DNA from 4 places in the Streptomyces sp. NBC_01546 genome. Region 2 is predicted to be linked to each of the others. Evidence: riboswitches for the same ligand, from Rfam matches in the RefSeq annotation. Region 2 holds a riboswitch; each other region holds the start of a gene.
What was found. Region 2 has a riboswitch for cobalamin ahead of OHA89_RS40215 (hypothetical protein). Riboswitches for the same ligand answer to the same signal wherever they lie in the genome.

Region 1: linked by a shared signal. The riboswitch ahead of metE (5-methyltetrahydropteroyltriglutamate--homocysteine S-methyltransferase) and the one ahead of OHA89_RS40215 (hypothetical protein) in region 2 are both predicted to bind cobalamin.
Region 3: linked by a shared signal. The riboswitch ahead of OHA89_RS27990 (cobalamin biosynthesis protein) and the one ahead of OHA89_RS40215 (hypothetical protein) in region 2 are both predicted to bind cobalamin.
Region 4: linked by a shared signal. The riboswitch ahead of OHA89_RS04570 (ABC transporter substrate-binding protein) and the one ahead of OHA89_RS40215 (hypothetical protein) in region 2 are both predicted to bind cobalamin.

The regions. Positions count from the first base shown of each region.
Region 1 covers NZ_CP109379.1:1,423,861-1,430,850, forward strand. The annotation lists partial or broken gene OHA89_RS06920 (pyridoxamine 5'-phosphate oxidase family protein) at 120-275, shown strand; gene OHA89_RS06925 (pyridoxine 5'-phosphate oxidase C-terminal domain-containing protein) at 270-587, shown strand; gene OHA89_RS06930 (methyltransferase domain-containing protein) at 660-1,325, shown strand; gene OHA89_RS06935 (NAD-dependent epimerase/dehydratase family protein) at 1,373-2,314, opposite strand; gene metE (5-methyltetrahydropteroyltriglutamate--homocysteine S-methyltransferase) at 2,397-4,715, opposite strand; cobalamin riboswitch at 4,901-5,050, opposite strand; gene OHA89_RS06945 (3-hydroxybutyryl-CoA dehydrogenase) at 5,180-6,049, opposite strand; gene aceB (malate synthase A) at 6,046-6,990, opposite strand, start outside.
Region 2 covers NZ_CP109380.1:320,977-327,966, forward strand. The annotation lists gene OHA89_RS40200 (hypothetical protein) at 186-992, opposite strand; gene OHA89_RS40205 (JmjC domain-containing protein) at 1,001-2,176, opposite strand; gene OHA89_RS40210 (transcriptional regulator) at 2,533-3,777, shown strand; cobalamin riboswitch at 3,878-4,033, shown strand; gene OHA89_RS40215 (hypothetical protein) at 4,209-4,457, shown strand; gene OHA89_RS40220 (hypothetical protein) at 4,534-4,758, opposite strand; gene OHA89_RS40225 (hypothetical protein) at 5,513-5,995, opposite strand; gene OHA89_RS40230 (hypothetical protein) at 6,160-6,333, opposite strand; gene OHA89_RS40235 (hypothetical protein) at 6,457-6,654, shown strand; gene OHA89_RS40240 (hypothetical protein) at 6,752-6,990, shown strand, end outside.
Region 3 covers NZ_CP109379.1:6,114,715-6,121,704, forward strand. The annotation lists gene OHA89_RS27980 (putative cobaltochelatase) at 1-708, opposite strand, end outside; gene OHA89_RS27985 (cobyric acid synthase) at 800-2,320, opposite strand; gene OHA89_RS27990 (cobalamin biosynthesis protein) at 2,317-3,276, opposite strand; cobalamin riboswitch at 3,314-3,457, opposite strand; gene OHA89_RS27995 (hypothetical protein) at 3,588-3,809, opposite strand; gene OHA89_RS28000 (inorganic phosphate transporter) at 3,838-5,106, opposite strand; gene OHA89_RS28005 (S9 family peptidase) at 5,418-6,548, shown strand; gene OHA89_RS28010 (hypothetical protein) at 6,746-6,990, shown strand, end outside.
Region 4 covers NZ_CP109379.1:908,169-915,158, reverse strand. The annotation lists gene OHA89_RS04590 (aldo/keto reductase) at 1-783, opposite strand, end outside; gene OHA89_RS04585 (glycoside hydrolase family 18 protein) at 879-2,213, opposite strand; gene OHA89_RS04580 (hypothetical protein) at 2,356-2,847, opposite strand; tRNA gene OHA89_RS04575 (tRNA-Trp) at 2,997-3,073, shown strand; cobalamin riboswitch at 3,143-3,285, shown strand; gene OHA89_RS04570 (ABC transporter substrate-binding protein) at 3,331-4,332, shown strand; gene OHA89_RS04565 (FecCD family ABC transporter permease) at 4,329-5,402, shown strand; gene OHA89_RS04560 (ABC transporter ATP-binding protein) at 5,399-6,232, shown strand; gene OHA89_RS04555 (VOC family protein) at 6,192-6,590, opposite strand; gene OHA89_RS04550 (N,N-dimethylformamidase beta subunit family domain-containing protein) at 6,729-6,990, opposite strand, start outside.

The DNA of each region.
Region 1 (6,990 bases), on a different replicon from region 2:
GGGTTCCGGCTTCCGCTGAGATGGTCCAGTCCCTTCTGACGTGGCCCGTGACGGTCGGGACGCCGACCCCGGGACGGTAAGGGACGGGATCCCGGACTGTCACTCGCGTTTCCGGCGGTCCGGACGCACGGGTGCTGATCCTCAAGGGCGTGGACAGCTCGGGATGGCAGTTCGCGAGCCACGCCTTCAGCCCCAAGGGCGGTCAGCTCGCCTGCCATCCGCGGGCGGCGCTCACCTTCTACTGGCCGGAACACGGCCGGCAGGTGCGGGTGCGCGGATCCGTCACCCCGGGCTCGGCCCAGGACAACGCGGCCGACTTCCTCGGCCGCTCGGCCACCGCACACGCGGAGGCCCTGCTGGGCCGCCAGAGCCAGTACCTGACGGACCCCGCCGAGCAGGAACACGCCCTCGAGAAGTCCCTGGCCCTGATCGGGCGGGAGCCGTCGCTCGTCGACTCGGCCTGGACGCTCTACACCCTCGCCCCGGCCGAGGTGGAGTTCTGGCAGGCGACCGAGAGCCGCGTCCACACGCGTCTGCGCTACGAACGTTCCCGAGACGGCTGGGAACGCCTTCCCCTCTGGCCCTAGGGACGCCGGCACAACCGGCGTGCCACGGACGACACTTCCCCCTGTTCCTGCTCACGAGGCGAGGTAAGGCCCATGACCACACGCACCCACGACGGCAGCGCCGGCGACGTCGATTACGGCGCCATCGGCTCCGGATACTCCGGCTACCGCCGGCCCGACCCCCGCATAGCCCAGGCCATCGCCGAGGCCCTCCACGATGCCCGCACCGTGCTCAACGTCGGCGCCGGAACCGGATCGTACGAGAGTGCCGCCCGCTCGGTGACCGCCGTCGAACCGTCGGAGTCCATGCGTGCCCGGCGGCCGGCCCGGCTCGCCCGGGCGGTGGACGCCGTGGCCGAGGATCTCCCCTTCGCCGACGGGGAGTTCGACGCCGCCATGGCCCTGTTCAGCGTGCACCAGTGGAGCGACGCAGCGGCGGGCCTGCGCGAGATGCGACGCGTGACGCGTGGCCCCGTCGTCGTCCTGACCTGCGATCCGAAGCTGGTGCGCGACTTCTGGCTCCTCGACCACTGGGACACCCTCCTCCGGGCCCACCGCGATCAGGCCATCGGGCGCCGCAACGCCGACGGGGCCCCGCTGACGGGCGGTGCGGAGACCACCCCGGCCGACCTCGACGCCGCCCGGCCCGACGGCGTCCCCTTCATCGCCACCAACGCCCACATCCGCCTCGCCGCACCCGCCACGACCGGCGGCGCGACCCCCGGCACGTACATCGGACAGGCCCTGTTGGACAGTTGACGCTACCCGACCACGCTGCCACGCTCCGATCCGTCCCCCTCAGGGGATCACCGGGTGGTTGCCGCCCGCTCGCGCCACCAGTCCACGGTCGCCTTGATCTGCTCGTCGAGGGGGGTGGCCCGGACCGCGAACGCCGCCTCGTAAGCGCTCGAATCGACGACGAACGGACGGTCGAACTGGTAGCGAATCTCCTTGAGTTCGCGGATCAGCGGGGAGAAGAGCGAGGCCACGCCCAGCACGGCCGGCGGGATCCTGCGCACCGTGGCCGGACCCGTCCCCGCCTGGGCGGCCAGGCGGTCGACCATCTCCCGGACGGACTGCGCGCGCCCCGTCGGGACGTGCCAGGGCCGTCCCCAGGCCCGCTCCTCGCCGGCGACCTCGACCAGCGCCCTGGCCACGTCGGGGAGATAGGTCCAGCTGTGCGCGGCGTCCGGGTTCCCGAGGGTGGAGACCGGCTTGCCGCGCAGCAGCGGTGGCACGACCCGCGCGGCCAGGTGGCCGCCGTCGGTGACGCCCGGCCCGAAGAAGTCCGAGGCCCGCAACTCGACCGCCCGGATACGGCCCTGCTCGTGCAGTGTCCACGCCTGCTCCCAGGCCGCGGCGCGCACCCGCCCCTTGGGTCCGGTCGCCGCGAGCGGCAGTTCCTCGGTCAGGGGACCGTCCACCGGACCGTAGCCGTAGAGGTTCCCCAGCATGACCAGTACGGCCCCGGTGGCCTCGGCCGCGGTACAGACCGACGCGGCCAGCGGCGGCCATGCGCTCGTCCAGCGGTGGTAGGGCGGCGCGGCGCAGCTGTAGAGCGCGGCCGCGCCCTTCGCGGCTTCGGTCAGCCGCTCCGGGTCCGTCGCGTCCAGCGCGACGTGTTCGATTCCGGCTTCCGGGCTTCGGCCCGACCTGGTGACGACCCTTACCGTATGGCCCTGTTCGGCCAGCAGCCGAGCAGTTGCGGCACCGGCGGGTCCAAATCCGATCACGACATGAAGGCTCACATACGCACACTAGCGCGAGTGATCGCGGGACGGCGGGAGCGGGGAGGTCACTCCCGCTCCCGCCCGCGTGCCCGCGCCGGCCTCAGGCCGTCGCGATCTCCGTACGGACCTGGTGCGCGGCCTCGACGAGGTGCTCCAGGGAGGCCCTGGTCTCGGGCCAGCCGCGGGTCTTCAGACCGCAGTCGGGGTTGACCCACAGCCTTTCGGCCGGGATGGCCTCAAGTCCCTTGCGCAGCAGGGACGCTGCCTCCCCGGCGGAGGGGATGCGCGGGGAGTGGATGTCCCAGACGCCCGGGCCGACCTCGCGTGGATAGTGGGCGCCGGCGAGCTCGTCTGCCACCTGCATGTGGGAGCGGGCGGCCTCCAGGCTGATGACGTCGGCGTCGAGGGCCTCGATGGCCTCGACGATGTCGCCGAACTCGGCGTAGCACATGTGGGTGTGGATCTGGGTGTCCGGACGGACGCCGCCGGTGCTGAGGCGGAAGGACTCGGTCGCCCAGGCCAGGTACGCGGCGTGGTCGGCCGCCCGCAGCGGCAGGGTCTCCCGCAGCGCGGGTTCGTCGACCTGGATCACCGAAGTACCGGCCGCCTCGAGGTCGTTCACCTCGTCGCGCAGGGCGAGCGCGACCTGCCGGGCCGTGTCGCCGAGCGGCTGGTCGTCGCGTACGAAGGACCAGGCGAGCATGGTCACCGGACCGGTCAGCATGCCCTTGACCGGCTTGGCCGTCCGGGCCTGGGCGTACGCGGTCCAGCGCACGGTCATCGGCTCCGGACGGGAGATGTCCCCGGCCAGGACCGGCGGCCGCACGTAGCGCGTGCCGTAGGACTGGACCCAGCCGTGCTGGGTGGCCAGGTAGCCGGTGAGCTGCTCGGCGAAGTACTGGACCATGTCGTTGCGTTCGGGCTCGCCGTGCACGAGGACGTCGAGGCCGGTCTTCTCCTGGAAGGCGATCACCTCGCGGATCTCGGCCTCGATGCGGCTCTCGTAACCGGCCTCGTCGAGCCGTCCGGCGCGCAGGTCGGCGCGGGCGGTGCGCAGTTCGGCGGTCTGCGGGAAGGAGCCGATGGTCGTCGTGGGCAGCAGTGGGAGGCCGAGGCGGGCCCGCTGGGCGTCCACGCGCTGCTCGTAGGGCTGGGAGCGGCGGGCGTCGGCGCCGGTGACGGCCGCGGTCCGGGCCCGTACGGCCGGGTCGCGGGTGATCGCGGAGTTCGCCCGGGCGGCCAGGTCGGCGCGGTTGGCGGCGAGTTCGGCCGCGATGGCACCGGTGCCCCGGGCGAGACCGCGGGCGAGGGTGGAGATCTCGGTGGTCTTCTGGCGGGCGAAGGCCAGCCAGCGGCGGATCTGCGGGTCGATGTCGCGCTCGGCGCCCGCGTCCAGCGGCACGTGGAGGAGGGAGCAGGAGGCGGCGACGTCGACCCGGTCGGCGAGGCCGAGGAGGGTGCCGAGGGTGGCGAGGGACTTCTCGTGGTCGTTGATCCAGATGTTGCGGCCGTTGACCACGCCCGCGACCAGGCGCTTGCCGGGGATTCCGCCCACCGCCGCGAGGTCGTCGAGGTTGGCTGCGGCCCGGTCTGTGAAGTCGAGGGCGAGCCCTTCGACGGGTGCCTTCGCCAGCACCGGCAGGGCCTCGCCGAGCCGGTCGAAGTACGAGGCGACCAGCAGCTTGGGGCGCTCGGGGAGGGCGCCGAGCTCGCGGTAGGCCCGGGCGGCGACGCCGAGCTCGGCCGGGGAGCGGTCCTGGACCAGGGCGGGCTCGTCCAGCTGGACCCATTCGGCTCCGGCCGCGCGCAGATCGGCGAGGACCTCGGCGTACACGGGCAGCAGCCGGTCGAGCAGGGTGATCGGCTGGAAGTCGTCGGCCACTCCGGGGGCGGGCTTGGCCAGCAGGAGGTAGGTGACCGGTCCGACCAGCACGGGGCGGGCCTTGAGCCCGAGGGCCTGGGCCTCCTTCAGCTCGGCGACCTGCCGGGCGGAATCGGTGGTGAAGACGGTGTCGGGCCCCAGTTCCGGCACCAGGTAGTGGTAGTTGGTGTCGAACCACTTGGTCATCTCCAGCGGCGCCACGTCCTGGGTGCCGCGGGCCATGGCGAAGTAGCCGTCGAGCGCGTCCGCGGCGACGGCGGAGCGGTGCCGGGCCGGGACGGCGCCGACCATGACGCTGGTGTCGAGGACGTGGTCGTAGTACGAGAAGTCACCGGTGGGGACCTCGGTGATGCCGGCGCCGGCCAGTTGGCGCCAGTTCGTCCGGCGCAGGCGTGCGGCGGTCTCGTGGAGGGCTTCGGCGCTGACGCGGCCCTTCCAGTAGCCCTCGACGGCCTTCTTCAGTTCCCGGTTCTGCCCCTGACGGGGGTAGCCGTACACGGTGGCTTGTACCGCCGCGGCTGCGGACTCGGTTGTCACGGAACTCTCCTTCGCGAGCGTGTCTCCATGAGTCCCGGTGACGGGACGCGAGGCGCGAAGGGGTGGCCGACCGGACGGTCCGCCGGGCGCGAGGCACCGGTACGGCCGTCCGAGATCTTTACGCCGACCCGCCCACGAGGTCACCGGGATGTCCGCGCACGGCTGTGCGTGCGCGGGCAACGGGCAGGTCTTCGGACTTGCGGGCACGTCTGCCACTCGGGCAGACACCTACTGGCCGTCGCTTCCCAGACCCGTCCGGGCCCAGTGCGTATGACGGCGGTCGTTCCCGCTCACCGCTGCGGGGCAGTCCCGGATTCCCACCGGGTTCCCTCTTACGACGCATCCCGCCTGGCGGACGGGGGCGAACCAGCTGCTGCGGGTCAGCGTAGGCGCAGGTCCTGGAGGATGGGTACATCGGCTCGCATCCCGGACGGTGACGTGGGGCACCGCGAGCCGCTCCCCCGTCAGCGCCGGTCGTACGGGTGGAACCCGCGGCCGCTCTTGCGGCCCAGCAGCCCTGCCTGGACCATCCGCTGGAGCAGCGGGGGCGGAGCGTAGAGCGGCTCCTTGAACTCCTCGTACAGCGACTGCGCGATGGCCGCGACCGTGTCCAGTCCGATCAGGTCGGCGAGCTTGAGCGGACCCATGGGGTGGGCGCAGCCCAGTTCCATGCCCGCGTCGACGTCGGCGGCGGTCGCGAAACCGGACTCGGCCATCCGGATGGCCGAGAGCAGGTAGGGAACCAGCAGGGCGTTAACGACGAACCCGGCCCGGTCCTGTGAGTGGACGGCCGTCTTGCCCAGGGTGTCGCGGGCGAACGCCTCCGCCCTCTCGGTCGTCTCGCGGGTGGTGTGCAGCGAGGAGACGATCTCGACCAGCGGCAGGACGGGTACGGGATTGAAGAAGTGCAGGCCCACCACGCGGTCCGCGCGGCCGGTGGCCATCGCCAGGCGCATCACGGGGATGGCGGAGGTGTTCGTCGCGAGGATCGCCGCAGGGTCCTCGACGATCTTGTCGAGGGCCGTGAAGACCTCTCCCTTCACCTCCGCGTTCTCCACGACGGCCTCGATGACGAGCTGGCGGTCGGCGAGGTCGTCGAGGCTGCCCGAGAAGACGAGCCGGGCCAGGGCGTCCTCGGCGGTGAGCCGGTCCAGTTTGCCCCGCTGGACGGCGCGTTCGAGGGAGACGGCCACGCGTTCGCGGGCGGCGCGGGCCGCGGTGGCATCGGCCTCGCAGACCACCGTGTCGAGGCCGGCGCGGGCGCAGACCTCGGCGATCCCGGCGCCCATCTGGCCGCCGCCGACGATGCCGACCCGGTGGATGGCGGTGCTCATGAGCGTTCCTCTCGACGGGTGACCAGGTGGCGGGCGTACGCATCGGGGGTGAAGAAGGCCGGCAGGTCCCGCTCGAGGGCCGTGCGCTCGAGGACCGCGCGCGCCTCGGCGACCAGAGCGTCCGGCTGCTCCTTGGCGAGCGCGGCGGACTGCGCGGCGAGGATCTCCCGAACGCTCTCGCGGTCGGCCGTGCCGTGGCGAAGCCACTGCCAGAGCTGCACGCGGGCGATCTCCGCGGTGGCGGCGTCCTCCATGAGGCCGTCGAGGGCGACGGCTCCGCTGCCGCGCAGCCAGGCGTCGAAGTACCGCAGGGCGACGGAGACGTTGGCGCGGATGCCTTCGGGAGTGGGCGGACCGCTGGTGCGCCGGACCGACAACAGCTCGGCGGCGGTGACGTGGACGTCCTGCCGCAGGCGCTCGAGCTGGTGCGGGCGCTCTCCGAGCACTCCGTCGAAGACCTCACGGCAGACGGGGACGAGTCCGGGGTGGGCGACCCAGGAGCCGTCGAAGCCGTCCTCGGCCTCGCGCTCCTTGTCGAGCCGGACCTTGGCGTGGGCCGCGGTGTCGGCCTCGGGGTCCTTGCCGGGCACATGGGCGGACATGCCGCCGACGGCGTGGGCGCCGCGCTTGTGGCAGGTACGGACGAGCAGCTGGGTGTACGCCCGCATGAAGGGGGCGGTCATGGTGACCTTGGCCCGGTCGGGCAGCTGGAAGTCGGTGCGGTGGCCGAAGGTCTTGATGAGGCTGAAGAGGTAGTCCCAGCGGCCCGCGTTCAGTCCGGCGCTGTGCTCGCGCAGCTCGTGGAGGATCTCCTCCATCTCGAACGCCGCGGTGATCGTCTCGATCAGGACGGTGGCGCGGACGGTGCCGCGCGGGATGCCGAGGATCTCCTGGGCCATCAGGAAGACGTCGTTCCAGAGGCGGGCCTCGTACCGGTTCTC
Region 2 (6,990 bases):
CCTGTAGTTGGCGCACGGCTGCGCATGTGTGCGCGGCGCGAAGGGGAGCGTGACCTGCGAAGCGGACACCGGCCGGAACGGGGGTCGTCCTCCGCCTGGCGGAGGACGACGGGGAGGACTCGACGGCGCACCGGGATCGAGGCCCATTGGGTCTAACAGGGCTAACCGGGGGTGAACAGGCGCGTCTAGAGACGGGCCAAGTGCTCGCGCACGGGGCTGGCGAGCTCGGCGTAGAAGTCGACGCGGTCCTGGGCCTGGAGGATCTGGGCGGCGACGGTCAGCAGGCCGGTGCGGGCCTCGGGGCGGTCCAGGATGGGGGCGAGCTCGGTGTGGATGTGGGCGGCCGCCTCGGGGACCAGCAGCGCGTACAGGTACAGGGTGGCGGCGTCGTAGCCGTACGGGGCGCGGCCCCATCCTTCCCAGTCCAGGATGTGCGGGCCGCGGGTGACGTTGCCGTAGTGGAGGTCTCCGTGGGCGGTGGACCAGGTGACGTCCTCGACCTGGTGGCCGGTGAACTGGGGGATGACGCGGCGCAGGTACTCCTCGCGTACGGCCTCGCGGTCCGCCGGCGGTGGCACGTCGGCGAGGGCGTCCAGGGCCGCCAGCATCTCCTTCCACCACGTCTCGGGCAGGCCCGGGTCCTCGTCGAGGACGGGGCGCGGGGAGACCATCGGGTCGGGGGCGAGGGCGTACAGCTCGGCCCGGTAGGCGTAGCCGTCGGTGGTCCAGTCCCGGATGCGGAACAGGTCGGGGCGTGGCACCGAGGCGGGCAGGGTGCGGGAGGTGGACGGGCCGTTCCACAGCGTGCCGCCCTCGGTGCCGGCCTCGGCGCAGACCAGGCGCAGCCAGTGCGGGCCCGCTGCGCCGGAGAGGGTCCGGCCCCGGTACCCCCACACCCGGCGGCCGGTGGCACGCAGGCCGAACTGGTCGGCGGCGTGCTGCTGGGCGGCCAGCATCCGGTCGACGGTGGCGGGGGCGGGGGCCTCGAACATGGCGGGTCCTACCTCGGCTGGGAGACGGCGGCCGCGTCCTTGGATACCAGCTCGGTGGCGAGCGCCGCGACCTGTTCCACGGTGAGGCCGGAGCGCTCGGCCAGCTCCCCGAAGGTGAGGCGGGCGCCGGAGACCAGGGCCTCCAAAGCGGGGCAGACGGAGGTGTGGAGCTCCCATTCGTGTCCGGCGGCGCGCAGCACGACGGCCTCGTCGGTTCCCTCCAGCGCGGCCCGGGCGGTGGTGAGGGCCAGGACCAGGTCGGGGTCGGCGGGGACGTCGCCGATGTACGGGAGGGAGGGGGCCGGGCGGCCGGGGTCGCGGGCGTCGAGGGAGGCGGCGAACTCCGAGACGATGTGGGGGTGGAGGGCCTCGGACACCTCCTTGCGCAGCTGCTCGGCGTAGGCGGTGCGCTCGGCGGGGCCGGCCACGGTGGGTACGTTCGCGCGCAGGGTGGGGGAGTGGAGGAGCTGTCCGGCGAGCCACACCAGGAGGTGGTGTCCGGTCGCCGGGGTCAGGCCGCACGTCAGATGCAGGGACCGGCCCTGGGTGGCGGCCACCGCGTGCCACCAGCCCCGCGGCACGTACAACATGTCCCCGGCCTGCAGAACCACCTCGGCGAGTGGCGGCCCCTCGGGCTTCTCGGGCGCTTCGACGTCCAGGCGGAGCGGGTCCGTACGAGTCGCCCCGTACAGGTTCCACCGCTTCGCCCCTTCGAGCTGGAAGATCACCGTGTCGTGGTCGTCCCAGTGGATCCCGAAGGCCTCGGTCGGGTGCCAGGACGCGTACAGGTTGGCCTGGACGTCGGTACGGAAGTGCCGCTCCAGCGCCTCGGCGAGGTCTTGGACGCCGGGGTGGAGCTTGTCGACCGCGTCCAGCACCAGGGAGGCGCCGTCAGTGATCTGCCGGTGGAGCCCGGAGGGTTCGACCCGCTGGCGGACCTCGGAGCGCTTGGTGACCGAGGTGTGCAGGTACTCGTACGGCGGGACCTGCTCCCCGTCGTTGAACAGGCGCAGGCGCGGGGCGTCCAGGCGGTGGCGGGCCACCAGGTCGTTCAGGTCGTCCCACGTGAACAGGCCGCGCAGCCCTGCGGCGGCCTGTGACCAGTGCTGGAAGGAGCGGCCGAAAGCCCCGGCGAGGAAGTCCCCGCCGAGGCTCCGGACCGCCGCGTCAATCGCGGTGGTCATGGTCGGCGATCAGTCGTTGCCGTCGCCCTTGCCGGTGCCCCCGCCGTCGGGGGTCCGGGTCGCGGCTCCCTTGATGGAGCGGCTGGAGAGGATCAGACCGTTCATGACGTACTCCTTCTCTCGTGTCGGATGGAGCGCTGGACGGCGCCCGCCGCCCCCAGGCGAAGCGGGCGCCCAGTGCGGGACAGGCCGGAGGGGGAGCCCCGTAAGGCGTTGTCCCGGCCGGTTCCGTTCGACCATTGAAGGTCCGGGGAAGACCACAGGGGAGAGCCGCACTGGGGGGCCGATTCCCGCTGCGGGGTGCCGCGTTGGGGGGCCAGGATGGTCTTCGACACCCAGACAGGGGAGGCCCCGGCATGGTGAGCCCGGACGGAATCGGCGAGCTGCTGCGCACCATCAGGGAGCGGGCGGATCGGACGCGCGAGCAGCAGGCCAAGCGCATGACCGCCGCCGGCCTCGTGTGCACGGTCGAGAACCTGAAGCGGTGGGAGACCGAGAAGCGATTACCGACTCCGGTCTGGCGTTCGGCGATCCGCGCCGTCTACGACCTGACCGACGAGCAGCTGGACCAGGCCCTGGACAACACCCGGTGGCACCGCAGGCAGCAGAGGAAGGAGAACGACGACGTGAAGCGACGCAAGCTGTTCACCCTCGCGGCGGCCACGGCGGGGTTCGCCGTGCTGCCCGGCATCGCGCAGGCCCGGGAGGGAATCGACACTGGCTTGGACGCCGACGCCGCCGGCGACCTCGCCTACCTCGAGGGCGCCTTCGAGCGGCACCGCGGCGGCTACAACGGCCGGGCCCCCGACGCGGTCCTGGGCGAGATGCGTGAGGACCTGGCGCTCCTCGCCACCGTCCTGCGCCGACCACACCCCGCGCGGGACCGCACCGACCTGGCGCGCACGGCCGCCGGAATCTCCGGCCTGGTGGCGATCGTCCAGCACGACCGGGGCGACCAGGCCGACGCGCACCGCTGGTTCGCCACTGCGGCGAAAGCCGCCCGCGAGTCCGGGGACCGGCGGATGACCGCCTGGGTCCTGGGGCGCCACGCTATGGTCGGCCTGAACTACGGCGCCCCGGCACAAGCCGCCCGCATCGCCGCCCTCGCCCGCCGGGAAGCCGGGACCCGCCCGTCCGGCGCGGCCGCGCTCGCGGCCGCCGTCAACGCCCGCGCCCTGGCCGCCGTCGGCGACATCCCCGGCGCCCGCCGCGCGGTCGACGACGTCCGCACCTTGGCTGAGCAGTTGGACGGCCCCGAGGCCGCCGACACCTGGTTCGGGTACCCCGCCCAGAAGCACGCGGTGCACCTGTCGCAGGCGTACACGCTGCTGGGCGACACCCGCGCCGCCTACCGGGCGCAGGACGAAGCCTTGGCCCTGACGACCTCGCCGTCGGTGATGACCCGCGCGCTGGTCGCCATGGACACCGCCGCGTGCCTGCGGGTGGACGGGGATCCGGGCGCGGCCGCCGAGATGGCCGCCGCCGTCTACGACTGGCTGCCGCCCGCGTACCGGGGCGGCCTGGTGCACTCCCGCGCCCAGCTGCTCCACCGGCACCTGGACGGAGCCCCGCGCCAACTACTCGGCGACGCCCTCACCTGATCGACCCATTGGGTCTAACAGGTGCACGCGGGAACTTCCTGAACGCCCCTTCTGGACACGTAACTGACCCCGGATTCCAGCTCCCGGGCGTGTCGCGGGGGGTGTGCGGAAACGGATCGGTTCCTGGACGGCACAGGCCGTATGATGGCCGTTGGACGCAGCAGGAGAATCCGGTGTGAATCCGGAACTGTCCCGCAACGGTATCCGCCCAACTGGGCGAGGAGTCCGAGGACCTGCCGACCAAGAACGTGCCGAGCGCCTACGCGCCCGGCTCTTCCTGGCTGGGCCTCGGGACACCTGTAACGAGGCTCGATTCGTAATGAATCGGGCCCTTTTGCTGTCCAACCCCGAGTTTCTCCAACGAAGAGCTGAGGTCTGCGTACGCGGACGAGTCACCGCCGTTCGACGGCGGACACAGCTTGGAGGACTTCGTGACCATTCAGATCGCGCCGCTGGCGGCCCTGCTCATCGTGGTGGCCTTCGCCGTCGGCATCTCGGTCTTCAAGTACACGGCGGGCAGCCAAGGGGCCGGCGGCCGCGGGGACCTGGTGGCGTCGATCGCCTCGGGGGCTGCCGTGGCCACGCTCCTCGGGCTTCTGCTGGCCCCTGGCTTCGGACAGACCCCGGCGGGGCCCGGGGCGCCCGAGGCCAACCCGGGCTCGGCCAAGCCCATCCGCTAGGCGCTCACGGTAACCAGGCACCGATCCGATCTCTGGCACAGCTGCCCCGAGCACTATGTGCTCGGGGCAGCGCTGATCACCGTTTGATGTTGATGGTGATTTGAACCCCTCCGGCACCGGCCAAGCCTGCGCCGATGACGGCCACGGCGGTGGCCAGCTCTATTTGGCCGATGACGGTCAGGATCACCGTCGCCACGACGGCCAGCAGCGCCGTCATGCCGGTGAACCAGCGCAGCAGGGTGGTCCGCGCCTGGAGCGATTGGGGCTGGGGAACAGCTGGGGTACGGTCGAGCGACGTCACTCGCTGGGTCTCCTCACTGCGGAGCGGCAGCCCGACGTCAGGTGAGAGGGAGACCGCGCCACGGGTCAGGCCGGCAAGCAGACCCCGGGGCAGCGGTCTCCCCTTCCCTTTCGAAGGGCTCTGATGGCGCCACTGTACGGAGGCCGGGTAGAGCCGATGCAACGCCACCGGTCCCCAAAACCGGTCCTCTCAACGCGAAGTGACGGCTTGAAGAGGGCTTCCGCAGCTGGTGGAACTCGTCGTGGGCGTGCAGCTTCCTCTAGAAGGAGGTGCTGACGACGTGCCCTTCGGCACAACGGACGACGGTGTGCTCCATCGAGTCCCTTTCCCCAACGCAGCAATACGCAACATATGGTGCTAATCAGGCCAGGGGTGGACATTAAGTTCTTGGTGTAGCCCTTGGAGTCATCGACCTTCTCGACGTTCTCGTCGAAGTTGCGCTCCACGTACGCCATAGGGATCTTCGCCGCTGCTGCCGGAGCTGAAGGGCGTCTTTCTCGCCTCGCGCGCCAAGGGCAGTCTGCTGGCGTGCGAGGCTTCGCCGGTGAGCACCATGCGCCGCCCGCTCGGGCACGGACCGGATCCCGTCGTCGAGGACCAGGAGCCGCGTACCGTGCGTGGCCGTACGGCCGCCGAACTTGCCGCCACCGACATCGAGCATCTCCTTGCGCGACCCGATGTTGGTACGACGGCTCGCCGAACGCTGGGTGCCGGCCCCCGGACCTGAAATCCGGTCAGGGGCCAACCTCCTGGGCTAGTAGTTCCGCCTGGGCCCCTTCTGTGCCTGCTGCTGGGCCAGGGCCGCGCTCGCGGCCGGGACGTGCTGCTGCTGGACGACCTTCGGCTTCGGCTGTGCCTGGGCGGCGCGGGCCTTCGTCTCGGCGTCGTGCAGCTTCGGGTACTTCTCCGCGATGTCGCGGCGCTGCTTCTGTTCGCCGGCGGCGAGTGCGGCGTGGCTCCGCGCGTCGGCGGCCTTCTTCGCTGCCGTCCGGGCGGCCTTGCTCAGGTCGGCCAGTTCGTTCTCGTCCAGTTCGTCCTTGCGGTGCCCCTGCTGTGGCAGGGCGGCCCGTCGGCGAACCAGGGGCTGGACCGCCTCCCAACACGCCCGTGTCTTCCCCGTCGACGAGGTGCCCACCAGCACCACGATCCGGCTGTGACCGGCCATGACGTCCCGGACCGCTTCGCCCAGCGCCCGGTCATGCTCGCGGGACACATACCCGGGCAGCGCCCGCGCCATGGAGGTATCGGACTGTGATCCGGTGCTGCTGGGCCCGGCAGGATGCACCTCCAGATCATGCGGCTCCCATTCCCCGATCGGACGCCCCGGCCCGTGCGTTGTGACCGTGCCTGACTCCTTGGCCGCGGTCCGCTGCAACGTCAGTAACTCCTGTACCGGCAGCTTCAGTGCGCGGGAACAGGCTTCCTGGGCGAGAGCGCCTCCGACACGGTTGTGCGTCCCAGTTCCGCCCGGGCGGCGAGCTGCGTCTGGTTCAGCCGGGCCGCGACAAGCCCGTCGGCCAGTCTCCGGCGCAGCTCGGTCAGCGCCAGCTTGTGGCCTCTCTGCTCACCATGCATGTGCTCGCCCCTGGCCCCGGATGTGTTCGCCGGTGTTCATCTTCGTCCGGGCGAACCCCGGCGCACACCGTTTCCACGACCTTCGAGCACGTCAACGTCCTCACCGTTTATAGGGAGCTTGCCGTGACCGTCGCCGTTGTCCTCCTGACCACCGCACTCGTACTTCTCATCGCGCTGCTGGCCGCGGCCGGCGCGGGCAAGCTCGCCCGCATGGACGGCGCCACCTACCCCTCCGCCCTCACCCGTGCCGCCACTACCTTCGCCACAGTCATCACCCTCGCCGCCACCGCGACCGCAGTCCTCGCCTCACTCCTCACCTGAGCGGATCAGAGGTTTGCCCTCGGCCCCTTCTGCTGCGGTGTCTGCGTCGCTGCTGCCGGGGCTGCGGCCGACGCCTGCCGCTTCTGCTGCTGTTGCTGTGCTTCGGCCAGGCGCGCGCGACCGCAGCACCAGCACCCGCAGCCGCACCCTCACCGAAGCCACCGCCCGCACCCGGCCAATCACCACCACCGCCTACGACATGTACCGGGCGCTGGGCTTCCAGCGAGCGCGGGTACGCGGCATCGCACTTCGCTGCGAGCAGCTGGTCGACGCGGCCGCGGTAGCCGAGCAACTCTCGTTCGACCTGAGTAGGGAACGTCAGATGCGGGTGGAGAA
Region 3 (6,990 bases), on a different replicon from region 2:
GTGTTCGTCATCGGCCCAGCGGGTCGCGAAACCGGCCGGGTCGTCCTCGTAGGCGAGCCTGCGGCGCACGACCTCGACGCGCTGGGCGGGCTCGCGGGAGGCGGCGACCTCGACGGTGAGCCCGAAGCGGTCCAGGAGCTGCGGGCGCAGCTCGCCCTCCTCGGGGTTCATGGTGCCGACGAGCAGGAACCGTGCGGCGTGCCGGACGGAGACTCCCTCGCGCTCGACGTACGAGGCCCCCATCGCGGCGGCGTCCAGCAGCAGGTCGATGAGGTGGTCGTGGAGCAGGTTGACCTCGTCGACGTACAGGATGCCGCGGTGCGCGTCGGCGAGCAGGCCGGGTTCAAAGGCCTTCACGCCTTCCGCCAGGGCCCGTTCGATGTCGAGGGCCCCGACGAGGCGGTCCTCGGAGGCCCCGACGGGCAGCTCCACCATGCGGGCGGGCCGGGCGGCGCCGGGGCCCGGCTCGTGCGGGCCGTCCGGGCAGGCCGGGTCGGGCGCGGCCGGCGCGCACGAGAACCGGCATCCGGGGACCACGTCCACCTGCGGCAGCAGCGCCGACAGCGCGCGCACGGCGGTGGACTTGGCGGTCCCCTTCTCACCGCGCACCAGCACACCACCGACCGCCGGGCTCACGGCGTTGAGCAGGAGCGCCAGCCGCAGGTCGGTCTGACCGACCACTGCGGTGAACGGATAGGGCGTGCTCATGCGTTGCTCACTCCTTCGAAGGCGCGGGTCCGGGCAGAGCCCGGTTGAGGGAAGGGGCGGGGTGGGGGAGAGCCCCGCAGGGCCGCGGCCGTCACGGCGCGCCCGGCGGGAGGAACGGCAGGGCCGCCGGGGCTCCGCCTTCGATCAGCCGCAGCAGCGCATCCGTATCGGCGTGCTCCGCGATCAGGTCGCCCAGCAGGTCGAGCTGTTCCTCCCGCAGGGAGGAGAACGAGGTGTCCGGCGCCGGGACGAACCGCCGCCCGGCCGCCGCGGCCACCTCCCGCAGGAACGCCCGGCGGAAGCCGTCCGACTCCAGCGAGCCGTGCCAGTGCGTCCCCCACACCGACCCGACCCGGCACCCGTCCAGGAAGGGCGTCCCGCCCAGCACCTCGGCCACGCCGTGGTGGATCTCGTACCCCTCGACCGGCTCCCCGAGCGCCGAACCCACCGGCCGCGCCAGGGTCTTCTCCCGCTCGAAGCGGATGCGCACGGGCAGCAGCCCGAGCCCGTCCACCGCACCCGCCCGCGATTCGACCTCGTCCTCGATGTGCTCGCCGAGCACCTGGAAACCACCGCAGATCCCGAGCACCGGCCGCCCCTCGGCAGCCCGCCGCAGCAGGGCGTCCGCCAGCCCGCGCTCGCGCAGCCAGGCGAGGGCCTTCACCGTCCCGCGCGTCCCCGGCACGACGACCAGGTCCGCGTCGGCCAGCTCCTCGGCCCGGTCCACGAACCGCACGACCACCCCCGGCTCCGCCGCGAGCGCGTCGACGTCCGTGAAGTTCGACATGAGCGGCACCGCGCACACGGCGACCCGCAGCACGTCCTCGCCCACCGGAGGGGCGACCACCGATTCGCGCACCGCGCCCCGCAGGGAGACCCGGAGCCCGTCCTCCTCGTCGATGCCCAGCCCGTGCTGGAAGGGCAGGACCCCGTACGTGGCCCGCCCGGTCAGGCCACGCAGCATCTCCATGCCCGGCTCCAGCAGCGAGACGTCACCGCGGAACTTGTTGACCAGATATCCGGCGATCAGCGACTGGTCCTCCGCCGACAGCAGAGCCGTCGTACCGAAGAAGGACGCGAAGACCCCGCCCCGGTCGATGTCCCCGACCACGACCACCGGGAACCGCGCGGCCCGCGCGATGCCCATGTTCACGATGTCGGTCCGGCGCAGGTTGATCTCGGCCGGACTCCCCGCCCCCTCGCAGATCACGGCGTCATACGTGCCCCGCAGCTGCTCCAGACAGTCCGTGACGATGCCGAGCAACTGCTCCTGCCTGCCCCCGTGGTAGCCGCGGGCGCTCATCTCGCCCACCGGCTTGCCCAGCAGCACCACCTGGCTGCTGCGGTCGCTGCCCGGCTTGAGCAGGACCGGGTTCATCAGCGCGGTCGGCTCCACGCCGGCCGCCTGGGCCTGCATCGCCTGGGCGCGGCCGATCTCGGCGCCCTCCCGGGTGACGAAGGAGTTCAGCGACATGTTCTGCGCCTTGAAGGGCGCCACCTTGACGCCCTGGCGGGCCAGCCAGCGGCAGATGCCCGCCGTGACCACGCTCTTGCCCGCGTCCGACGTGGTTCCGGCGACCAGCAGTCCGCCGCCGCGCTTCGCGCCGCTCATGCGCGCCCCCTCCGTGATGTGCGCGAGACCAGCATCCGGGCCGCCACACAGGCCCCCAGCGCCAGCCAGGTCACCTGCCGCGACAGCCGTACCGCCCGCTCGATGTCCGCGACCTCCACCGGCCGCCCCGTCCCGCCGTTGAGCACCGCCCGGTGCTCGACCCGCCCCCCGTACGCCAGGGTGCCCCCCAGCCGTACGCCGAGCGCCCCCGCGAAGGAGGCCTCCACGGGCCCGGCGTTCGGGCTCGGGTGCGCGGCGGCGTCCGCGCGCCAGGCCCGTACGGCTCCCCGCCGGTCGGGTCCGGCCAGTACGGCGGCCAGCGCGGTCAGCCGGGCGCCCGGCCAGCCCGCCAAATCGTCGAGCCGGGCGGACGCCCAGCCGTAGCGCAGGTAGCGGGGGGACTTGTGGCCGACCATCGCGTCCAGGGTGTTCACGGCGCGGAAGGCCAGCAGCCCGGGGACTCCGGCGACGGCGCCCCACACCAGGGCCCCGACCACCGCGTCGGAGGTGTTCTCCGCGACCGACTCCACGACGGCGCGGGCCATCTGCTGCTCGTCCAGGGCTTGCGGGTCGCGCCCGCACAGGTGCGGCAGCCGCTCGCGGGCCACCTCGGCGTCCCCGGCGGCGAGCGCGCCGCCGATGGCGCGGGCCTCCCGGCCCAGCGAGGTGCCGCCCACGACGGCCCACGTGGCGGCGGCGGTCAGGGCGATACGGGCGGCCGCGGGCCGGGAGCGCACGGCGCGGGCGCCCAGCGCACCGACGGCGGCCGCGCCCCCGGCGCACACCAGGGTGTGCAAGAGGCCCCGGGCGCGGTCGTCGCGCCACAGGGCGCGCTCGACGGCGGCGGCGGCTCGTCCGAAGGCGGCCACGGGGTGCCCACGGCGCGGATCCCCCAGGATCCGGTCGCCGATCAGCCCCGCCGTGACGCCGTACGCGAAGACGCGATCGGCACGCATGGTGGCAGGTATGTCCTCACTCAGGGTCCGCGCCCTGGTTCGACGTGTCCGGCGGCGAGAGTTCCTGGCTCCCGGGTCGCACTCGGTCGAGTGCCCCGGTGACAGTGGCGGGACCGCGCCGGATTCGCACCGGACTTCCTCTCCATGCCGCCGTATTGGCTCGCGCAGTCCACCACGCACCGCGAACGCCCGTCAACTCGCCGTTGACCTGCGACGGGGCTGCGGTGGGGCGTGTGGCGGGACGTGTGGCGGGGCATGCGAAAGCTCCCCCCGGGGAAACCCGGAGGGAGCGTTCACGCGTGACGTGCGTGTCAGGCGACGATCAGGTAGATCCCGTAGCCCACGGCGGCCGCGACGAGCGCGAAGCAGGCGTACGCGCCGCTGCGGGCCAGGGTGGCGGTGCCGCCCTGCTCGGTGGCGGTCTCGTGCTTGGACAGGCCCACCAGGCCCAGGGTGAAGAGGGCCACGAGGGCGACGGTGGCGGAGAGGCTGACCCCGAACACGGAGCCGAGTGCTTCCCAGTCGATCTTCATACCGCTGATTCCTCTGTCGTTCTCGGGGTCAGACCGCCGCGGCCGGAGCCGCAGGCGTCGCGGTCGCGGCCGGGATGGTGGCCTTGAGGTCCTCGTCGGTCACGGCGGCGGTCGTACCGGCCGCGGCGGCGGTCGGCGGGACGGTGACGGCGGCCATGGCCGTGGTGACGACACCCGGCTCCTCGGCGCCGGCCGGCTCCACCTCGTTGACGTTGTGGTGGTCGACGACCTGGCGGCGCGAGATGAACCAGATCGCGGTGCAGGAGGCGACCAGGAACACCGCGACGACGGCGACGCCGACGTCACCGGTGCGCATGACCAGCTCGGCACCGGAGGCGACGAGGGCGGCGGCCGGCAGGGTCAGGCCCCAGGCGATGAACATGCGGGTGGCGGTGGACCAGCGGACCACGCCGCCCTTGCGTCCCAGGCCCGCACCCATGACCGCGCCGGAGCACGCGTGGGTGGTGGAGAGGGAGAAGCCGAGGGAGGAGGAGGCCAGGATGACGCTGGCGGCCGAGGTCTGGGCGGCGAAGCCCTGCTGCGGCTGCAGGTCGGTCAGGCCCTTGCCCATGGTGCGGATGATGCGCCAGCCGCCCAGGTAGGTGCCCATCGCGATGGCCATACCGGCGGAGACGATGACCCAGACCGGCGGGTTCGAGCCGGGCGCGAGCGCGCCTCCGGCGACGAGTGCCAGAGTGATGATGCCCATCGTCTTCTGCGCGTCGTTGGTGCCGTGCGCGAGGGAGACGAGGCTGGCCGAGGCGATCTGACCGGCGCGGTAGCCCTTGGCGGAGGTCTTCTCGCCGACCTTGTTGCCCAGCTTGTACGTGACCTTGGCGGCGAGCATCGCGGCCAGACCGGCCACGAGGGGCGCGGCGATCGCGGGGATCAGCACCTTGGTGACGACGACGCTGCCGTTGACGGCGCCCATGCCGGCCGAGGCGACCGCGGCACCGATCAGGCCGCCCATCAGGGCGTGGGAGGAGCTGGAGGGAAGGCCGACCAGCCAGGTGACGAGGTTCCAGAGGATCGCGCCGACCAGGGCGGCGAAGATCACTTCTGGCTGGATGCCCTCCTCGTTGACCAGGCCCTTGGAGATCGTCTTGGCGACCTCCACGGACATGAACGCGCCGACGAGGTTGAGCACGGCGGACATGGCCACCGCCGTCTTGGGCTTGAGGGCGCCAGTCGAGATGGTGGTAGCCATCGCGTTGGCTGTGTCGTGGAAACCGTTCGTGAAGTCGAACACGAGAGCGGTGATGATCACGATCCCGAGGAGAAGCGTTATGTGCTCCATTTACCCAGGCTTCTGTTTGACGTCAGTGGCTCGGCGACCGTAGGCAACCTGGATGAACGGAAGGTGAACTGATGCGGGCTTAATGGTGTCTCCACCTGGGGTGCGATCAGGTCATTCGTCCCGATTCTGTCGTAGCTATCCAGATAAATGCACGTCAAAGCAGGGTGAACGAACCCCTCCGCGAGTGACCTCTGGCTGATCGGCCGCCCCCTCCGGGGCATCGAAAGAGAGCTAGATCACCTCGCCCGCGGCGACCGTCGGAACGATCGCCTCCGGTGGCCCGCCGAAGCCCGCGCCTCGACACTGGAGCAGTGCGTACCGCGACAGCGACGGCAGCGGCCGTCACCACCACCCTCCTGGGCACCGCCGTGGCCGCTGTCGCGGCCGGCCGGTACGCCGCCGACGTGGCCCTGCGGCCCCAGCCCGGGCGCCCGCTGCCCGGCAGTCCGCGCCTGAGCGTCCACTCCACCGCCGCCGACCGGGTCGTGCTGACCCGCTCGCTCGGCTCCCTGCGCCCCGGTACGTACGGACTCGACGCCCCCGGGGTGCACGCCGTGATCGGCCCCGTGCTCCCCGACGCCGAGCACGGCCCGGACACCGTCGTACGCCGGCTCCTCGCCGTCACCCACGGCAGCCTCGACCCCGGCACCCGAGTCACCCTGACCCCCCAGGTCCACCTCGGGAACCCGCGCACCGCCCTCGGGCTCGACCACGCCGACGTCGACGTCCCCGGGGAGCTCGGCGCCCTGCCCGCCTGGTTCGTGCCCGAGGCCCGCGACACCTGGGTCATCACCGTGCACGGGCTCGGCGCCGGCCGCGAGCACCCGATGGTGGTCATGCCCTTCCTGCACCGGCACCGGCTGCCCGTCCTGGACCTGGCCTACCGCGGCGACCTCGGTGCCCCCGCCTCCCCGGACGGCCTCGGCCACCTCGGCGAATCGGAGTGGCGGGACCTGGACGCCGCCATCCGCTACGCCCTGCGCTACGGCGCCCGCCGCGTGATCCTGCACGGCTGGTCCACCGGCGCCACCATGGCCCTGCGCGCCGCCGAGCGCTCGGCGCTGGCCGGCCGGATCGCCGGGCTGGTGCTGGACTCTCCCGTATTCGACTGGCACACCACCCTGCGCGCGCTCGCCGCGGCCCGCCACACCCCGGCCCCGGTGCTCCCGCTCGCGGTCCGGGCCGCCGAGAGCCGCGCGGGACTGCGCGCCGACCGCCAGGCGCCCCTGGCGGACCCGGGCACGCTGCGCCTCCCCGTACTGATCTTCCACGGCCCGGACGACACCCTCGCGCCCTGGGAGCCCTCGCGGCGGCTCGCCGCCGCACGCCCCGACCTCGTCACCCTGCACCCCGTGCGTCAGGCCGGCCACGGCGCGATGTGGAACGCCGACCCGGACGGATACGAGGAGGCCCTGCGGCGCTTCCTCACCCCCCTCATGTGAACGCGTGTGAACGTGTGTGAACACTCGTCTGAGTGCTCGCGTGAGTGCTCGAGTGCGTTCTCACGTGCACTTTCTTGTGAAGGGGATGTGGCGGCGAGAGCCCTGTGGGTGACTTGCCCCGGTCTGGACCTCGGGCCGGCCTTGGAAACGGCTGGTTCCGTTTGGGCTTTCGGCCAGTGACGGGCGAGACTGCTTCCGTGACGTCCCGAAAGCCTGATGAGCAGTTGGCTCGCGACTCCAGACTCCGACTCGTCTACCCGAGGTCCGTTAGTACGGCCCGCAAGGCGGTGACGGACCGACGTACCCGGCCCGCCCCGAGGCCCCCGGCGGGCACCCCCGCCACGGCCGACCTCGCGAACCGGGCCCGTGCCTCGCTCGCCGACGCCGTACGACTGACCCGCTGGGCCGAACTCAACCTCGGTGCGGGCGACGGGGGCCGGCC
Region 4 (6,990 bases), on a different replicon from region 2:
CAGGACGTGCGGACCGCGGCTCAGGGTCCACGCCAGGCGCAGTTGCGCAGTCGACACCCCGTGGGCCTTGGCCAGGGCGCTCACCTCGGGCCCGTCCTCGGCGGTCGCCCCCGCCTCCTTGCCGGCGCCGGCGATCGCGAAGAACGGCACGAAGGCGATGCCCTGCTTCCCGCACGCGTCCAGGAAGGCATGGTCCTCGGCCGGGGACCCGATCCCGTACGGGTTCTGCACGCACACCACCGGCGCGATGGCCCGCGCCTCGGCGAGATGGTCGGGGCGGGCGTTGGAGATGCCCAGGTGGCGGATCAGACCGGCCGTGCGGAGGTCGGCGAGCGCCCCGAAGTGCTCGGCGATCGAACCGGTCGTCTCCCGCCGGGGTACGCGCAGGTTGACCACGTCCAGGTTGTCCCGGCCCAGCTGACGGAGGTTCTCCTCCACCTGACCGCGCAACTGCCCGGGCTCGGCCCACCACCACTCGCCGTCCGGGCCGCGGCCAGGCCCGACCTTGGTGGTGATGACGAGGTCTTCGGCGTACGGGGCCAGCGCCCGGTTGATCAGCTCGTTGGCGGAGCGCAGCGGGGAGAAGTAGAAGGCGGCGGTGTCGATGTGGTTCACACCGAGCTCGACGGCGCGGCGCAGCACGCCGGTCACTCGCTCGCGGTCGCTGGGGGATCCGTCGGCGAGGTGCGTGAGGCGCATCGAGCCGAAGCCGAGCCGGTTGACGGGCAGGTCGCCGAGTTGCCAGGTGCCCGCGGCCGCCGCGGTGATCGTCTCTGAGGTCATCCGCCGAGCGTATCGGGCCCCCTGAGGCCTCATGGAGGTGCGTACGTGGAGGGCGCCGCCGGGCCGGATCCGATGTCGCGGCCCGGCGGCGCCGGTCAGTGGCCCCGCAGCCCCCGGTCCACGGCCGTCATCAGCTCGCCGTCGGCGGTGTCCGCGTCCAGAGACCAGAACATCGCCCCTCCGAGGCCGTGTTCGCGGATGTAGCCGGCCTTGGCGCGCAGCACCTGCGGGTCGTCGTACGTCCACAGGGTGGTACCGTCGAAGAGCCAGGCGTGCCCGCCGCGCCGGTCCCGGTGGACCTGGTAGGTCCCGGAATCGGACAGCTTCTTCAGCGCCTTGTAGTCCTCGTACCCCGCCGACCAGGTGGCGGGCGCCGGCCCGGTGGCGGGCTGCCCCATGCCGTCGCCGCCGCCGCTGACGCCCGTCCAGCCCTGCCCGTAGAACGGCATGCCCATCACCAGCTTGTGCGCGGGCGCGCCGCGCCGCCGCCAGGCGTCCACCGTGCCGTCCACGCTGAAGTCCCCGCGGGCGTAGAGCGCGGACTGCTGGGCCGTGGTGGACTCGCCGGAGACGTGGAAGTCGTAGCCCTGGAGGGTCACGAAGTCGAGGTCGCGCATGATCCGGCGGACGTCGAAGCCCGCGTCGATCTTGGCGGGCGCGGTCGGGACGAAGGCCGTCAGCTCGTACGGGGACTTCCGCTTCTGGCCGCGCGCGTACGCGTCGAGCTGCGTGCGGAACTCCTGGACGAGCTCGGCGAAGTTGCGCTTGTCCTCGGGCCGGAACTTCGTGTCCGCGTCACCGGCGGAGCCGGGCCACTCCCAGTCGAGGTCGATCCCGTCGAACAGCCCGGCGGCCGCGCCCGCGCCGCCGCGGGCGCCGTCCTGCGGCAGGTTGCCCTTGATGTAGAGGTCGATGCACGACTCGACGAACGCCTTGCGGGAGGCGGGGGTCAGGGCCGCGTCCGAGAAGTGCGTGGACCAGCTCCAACCGCCCAGGGAGATCAGCACCTTGAGGCCGGGGTGCTTGGCCTTGAGCTCACGGAGCTGGTTGAAGTTGCCGGCGAGCGGCTGCTCCCAGGTGTCGGCCACCCCGTCCACGGAGTTCTCGGCGTCGAGCGGGCGGACGTAGTCGGCCCAGGCATCGGCCTCGCCCGGCACGTTCCCGGTGAAGCACTTGCCCTCCGCGCTGACGTTGCCGAAGGCGTAGTTGATGTGGGTGAGCTTGTCGGCGGAGCCGTTCGCCTCGAGGTCCTGGACCTGGAAGTCCCGTCCGTAGACGCCCCATTGGGTGAAGTAGCCGACCTTCTTGTACGAGCGGTGGTCGCCGCCCGCCGTGTCGTCCTGCGCCGCGCCGGCGGCGGGGGCGAAGGCGGTCAGCAGGGAGAGGGAGCAGGCGGCGACGGCCAGTCTGCCGAGCATGCTGCGGCGCATGGGCTTCCTTTGCGGAGGCGGGAGCGGGGCGTGAGCGCGTGCGCGGTGCATGCCGGAAACTATTGGTCTGGACCAGAGTGGTCAAGGGGGTGGCGGAAACTCGCCTGCCGCGGGTGAAGGGGTGGCGGGAGGCTGCGGGAGGTTACGGGAGGCTCCACTGGCCGACGTCGTCGGCCAGGCCGCCGTTCAGGGCGAACTGGACGGCCGCCGGGACGGCGTCCTGCGGGAGCCGGAAGGTGACGAAGCCCTCGGCCGAGCCGCCGGGGCTGAGGGTGACGGTGTCGGGGAAGGAGGCCCCGGCCGTCGTCGGGCTGTTGAGGCCGGTGAACCGCTTCCCGGCGGTGTCCAGCAGGTGCGCGGCCGGCGCGGGGGAGTCCTTGTACACGGCGGTCCCGGTGTTCTCCAGCCGGAAGCGGACGGCAAGCAGCCGGGTCGAGGCATCGGGCGCCGGGCCCTCCGGATCGGCCGGGATCGCGGGGTCCACCACCTGTACCAGGGTGACGTCGAGCCGCTGGCCGGGCTCGTTCCCGGCGAGGGAGACGGTCTCGCCCGACCCGCCGGGGGCTGCGCCCAGCAGGGCCGGGCCGAGGAGGGCGAGCGCGGCCAGGGCGCCGCGCAGGCGGCGCCGGGGCATGGAGGCACCTGCGGATCCACCGATCACCCTGTCCACGATCCTCTCCCGCCGGGGGTCCCGCCACCCGCACGGTCACGCGACTTCCACCCGCATGACCCCGGAAATTGGTGGATCTTCAGGCTGCTCCGTGCCATGGTTGGTCCCACCGAAGGGGTGTAGCTCAGCTGGTCAGAGCAACGGTCTCCAAAACCGTAGGCCGCAGGTTCAAATCCTGCCGCCCCTGCCATCAGTTCATCGTGACGTGCCGTCGGGCCGGACCCCCAGGGTCCGGCCCGACGGCACGTCAGGCCACTGCCTCTGGCAGACTGGCCCGCGTTACCCCAGGCGGTGCAGGACAGGAAACCGGTGCGATTCCGGTGCGGTCCCGCCACTGTGACCGGCTCGTCCCCCGTGGGGGAGGCCGGGAGTCAGACACTGACGCACCGCCTCTGCTCGCTCCTTCACGTCGACCAGGGGACGCGGATCCCCCGGAGAGGCTCTGCCATGTCGCGTTCCCGCGCTCGCGCCGTCCTGCGCGCAATCACCCCCCTCGCGTTCCTGATACCCCTGGCCGCCTGCGCCGGTTCGCCCGCCGAACGGCAGGCCAAGGCCGCGGGATCGTCCGCCGAAGCGCCCGGGTTCCCGTACACCGTCACCAACTGCGGTCTCAGCAGCACCTACCAGACCCCGCCGCAGCGTGCCGTGACCATGAACCAGCACGCCACCGAGGTGCTGCTCGCCCTCGGCCTGGAGGACCGGATCGCCGGTTCCGCCTACCTCGACGACGCCGTGCTCCCCGCCTACCGGCCCGCCTACGACAAGATCAAGGTGCTGGCCAAGGAGTACCCCTCCAAGGAGATCCTGCTCGGCGCGAACCCCGACTTCGTCTACGGGGGCTACTCCAGTGCCTTCGACAAGGGGCAGGGCCGCGACCGCGAAGGTCTGGCCAAAACCGGTGTCAACACCCGGCTCAACGTGGAGAACTGCGCCGGGGGCCCGGTCGGCCTCGACCAGCTCAAGACCGAGATCACCGAGGTGGCGCGGACCTTCGGCGTGCCCGAGCGCGGCGCGAAGCTCATCGAGGACGAGCAGCGCCGCATCGACACCGTGACCGCCCGGGTGAAGGACAAACCGCGGCCGTCCGTCTTCGTCTACGACTCCGGCGAGGCCTCCGCCTTCACCGCCGGGGGCGACGGCATCGGCAACCAGATCGTCTCCCTCTCCGGCGGGACGAACGTCTTCGCCGACCTCAAGGACACCTTCGGCGACGTGTCGTGGGAGAAGGTCATCGAGCGCAAGCCCGAGGTCGTCCTCATCTACGACTACGGCAGCACCACCGTCGAGTCCAAGAAGCAGCGCCTGTTGAACGACCCGGCCCTCGCCGAGGTTCCCGCGATCAAGAACCGGCGGTTCGTCGTACTGCCGCTCTCCTCGGCCGTCCTCGGGGTGCGCGTCGCCGACGCCGTCGAGTCCCTGGGCCGCGAGCTGCACCCCGACGCAGCGTGAGGCGCCGCCGGACCCCGGCCGTCCTCGTCCTCCTCGCCGCCCTGCTGGCGGCGTCCGCCGTGGCCGGGCTGGCCCTGGGGCCGGTACGGATCGCCCCCGGCCAGGTCCTCGACATCGTGCTCGGCGGCCTGACGGGCGAGCGGCGCACCGGGGCGTTCGCCTCCATCGTGTGGGACGTCCGGACGCCGAGGGTGCTCCTCGGGGCCGTCGTCGGCGCCGGGCTCGCCGTGGCGGGCACCGTGCTCCAGGCCCTCGTACGCAATCAGCTCGCGGATCCCTTCCTGCTGGGGGCGTCGTCCGGGGCCTCGGCGGGAGCCGTCCTCGTGATCGTCTTCGGCGCGGGCGCGGGCGCGGGCGCGGGCGCCGGTGCCGGTGCCGGTGCCGCGGGTGTCGCGGGCGGGCTCGGCGTGCCGTTCGCCGCGTTCGCCGGGTCGCTGGGCGCGCTCGTCGCCGTCTACGCCATGGCCCGGCGCGGGGGAGCCATGACCACCGGCCGGCTGATCCTCGCCGGCGTCGCCGTCCAGTACATCCTGTCCGCGCTCACCAGCCTCGTCCTGGTGCTCGCCGCGCACCCCGACCAGGTCCGCTCCGTCCTCTTCTGGACGCTCGGCGGCCTCGGCGGGGCCCGCTGGGACGAACTGGCCCTGCCCGCCGTCGCACTGCTCGCCGGCACGGCGCTGCTCATCGCCCTCGCGCGGCCGCTCGACCTCCTCCTCGCGGGGGAGGAGGGCGCACACACCCTCGGCCTGGACACCGGACGCTTCCGGGCCGCCGTCTTCGTCCTCACCTCCCTCGTCGTCGGCGTACTCGTCGCCTACAGCGGGGCGATCGGCTTCGTCGGGCTGATGATCCCGCACGCCGCCCGGATGGTCGTCGGCGCCGGGCACCGGGCGCTGCTGCCGGTGGCCGCGCTGGGCGGGGCGGTGTTCCTGACGCTGGCCGACCTGGTCGCCCGTACGGCCGCGGCGCCCGAGGAGATCCCGGTCGGCGTGGTCACCGCCCTCGTCGGCGGGCCGTTCTTCCTGTGGATGCTGCGCCGCTCCACCCGCACCGAGGGGATGACCGGATGACCGTGATCGCGGCCCAGGCGCTGGAACTCGCCGTCGAGGGCGTGCGTTACGAGACAGAAGGGCACACGCTGCTGCACGGTGTCGACCTCACCGCCCGCCCCGGCGAGACGGTCGGCGTGGTCGGCCCCAACGGCAGCGGCAAGACCACCCTGCTGCGCTGTGTGTACGGCACCCTGCGGCCCACCGCCGGCCGGGTCCTGCTGGACGGCGCCGACGCGGGCGCGCTCACGGTCAAGGACCGGGCGCGGCGCGTGGCGGTCGTCCCGCAGGACGCGAGCGGCACCTTCGGGCTGACCGTTCGCGAGGTCGTCGCCATGGGGCGCAGTCCGCACAAGCGGTTCTGGGAGCAGGACGGTCCGGACGACGTCCGGCGGGTGGCCGAGGCCTTGGAGACCGTCGGCGCGGGCGCCTTCGCCGCGCGCCGCTTCGACGAGCTATCCGGCGGCGAACGCCAGCGCGCCCTGGTGGCCCGCGCCCTCGTCCAGGACCCCGGCCTGCTCGCCCTCGACGAGCCGACCAACCATCTGGACATCGGCTACCAGCTGGAGATCCTCGGCCTGGTCCGCGCCCTGCCCGCCACCGGGCTGCTGGTCCTGCACGACCTCAACCTCGCCGCCGCCTTCTGCGACCGGCTGTACGTGCTCGACGGCGGCCGCGTGGTGGCCTCAGGCCCGCCGGCCGGGGTACTCACCGAGGAGCTGCTGGCCGAGGTGTACGGGGTGCGCACCCGCATCGGGGTCCACCCGGACACGGGCGCACCGAACATCGTCTACCTTCACTCGGCCGGGGCTACGCGGCCCCGTCCTCCTGGTACCCGTACGGGCGGGTGATGATCTCCATCCCGTGCCCGGCCGGGTCCGTGAAGTAGACGCCGCGGCCCCCGTCGTTGTGGTTGATCTCGCCGGGGTGCTTTCCGTGCGGGTCGGCGTAGTACGCGACCCCCGCCGACCGGATCTTCTCGAAGGCCGCGTCGAACTCCTCCTCGGAGAGGAGGAACGCGTAGTGCTGCGGGGTGATGGACCCGGCCGGGATGGTCGCGAAGTCAAGGGTGACGCCGTTGGCGGTCTCGACCGGGATGAAGGGGCCCCACTCGGTCCCGACCCGGAGGCCGAGGACGTGCGCCAGGAACTCGGCGGACTCCCGGTTGTCACGGGAGTGGATGATCGTGTGGTTCAGTGCGACTGACATGGGTGAATGCCTCCGAAAGGCACTTCGCGGCTACCTCCATGCCTCACCCAGCCGGTGACCGACACGCGATGCCGCGATCACGATCCTAAACACCGCTTCCGGGTGAAGTCCACCGGTTCAGGCCGATGGCCGCCGCCCTCACGCGCCCCCGTACACCGCCTTGAGGTTGTCCTGCGCCGGGTGCGTCCGGCCCGCCGGGCCCGCCGCGAACACCCGGAGCAGGTTCTCCGTCACCCGGGTGGTCAGCGCCCCGGACCGCGCGTCCAGGCCGTGGTTGGCGCCACTGCGGCCGTCGCCCGACGCGTCGAGGGCCTCCACCCAGCGCATCGTGCCGGTCGCGAAGACCCCTGCTCCGCTGGGCGCCGTGTAGTACGCCGTGTCCTGATGGCTGGGCCGGCCC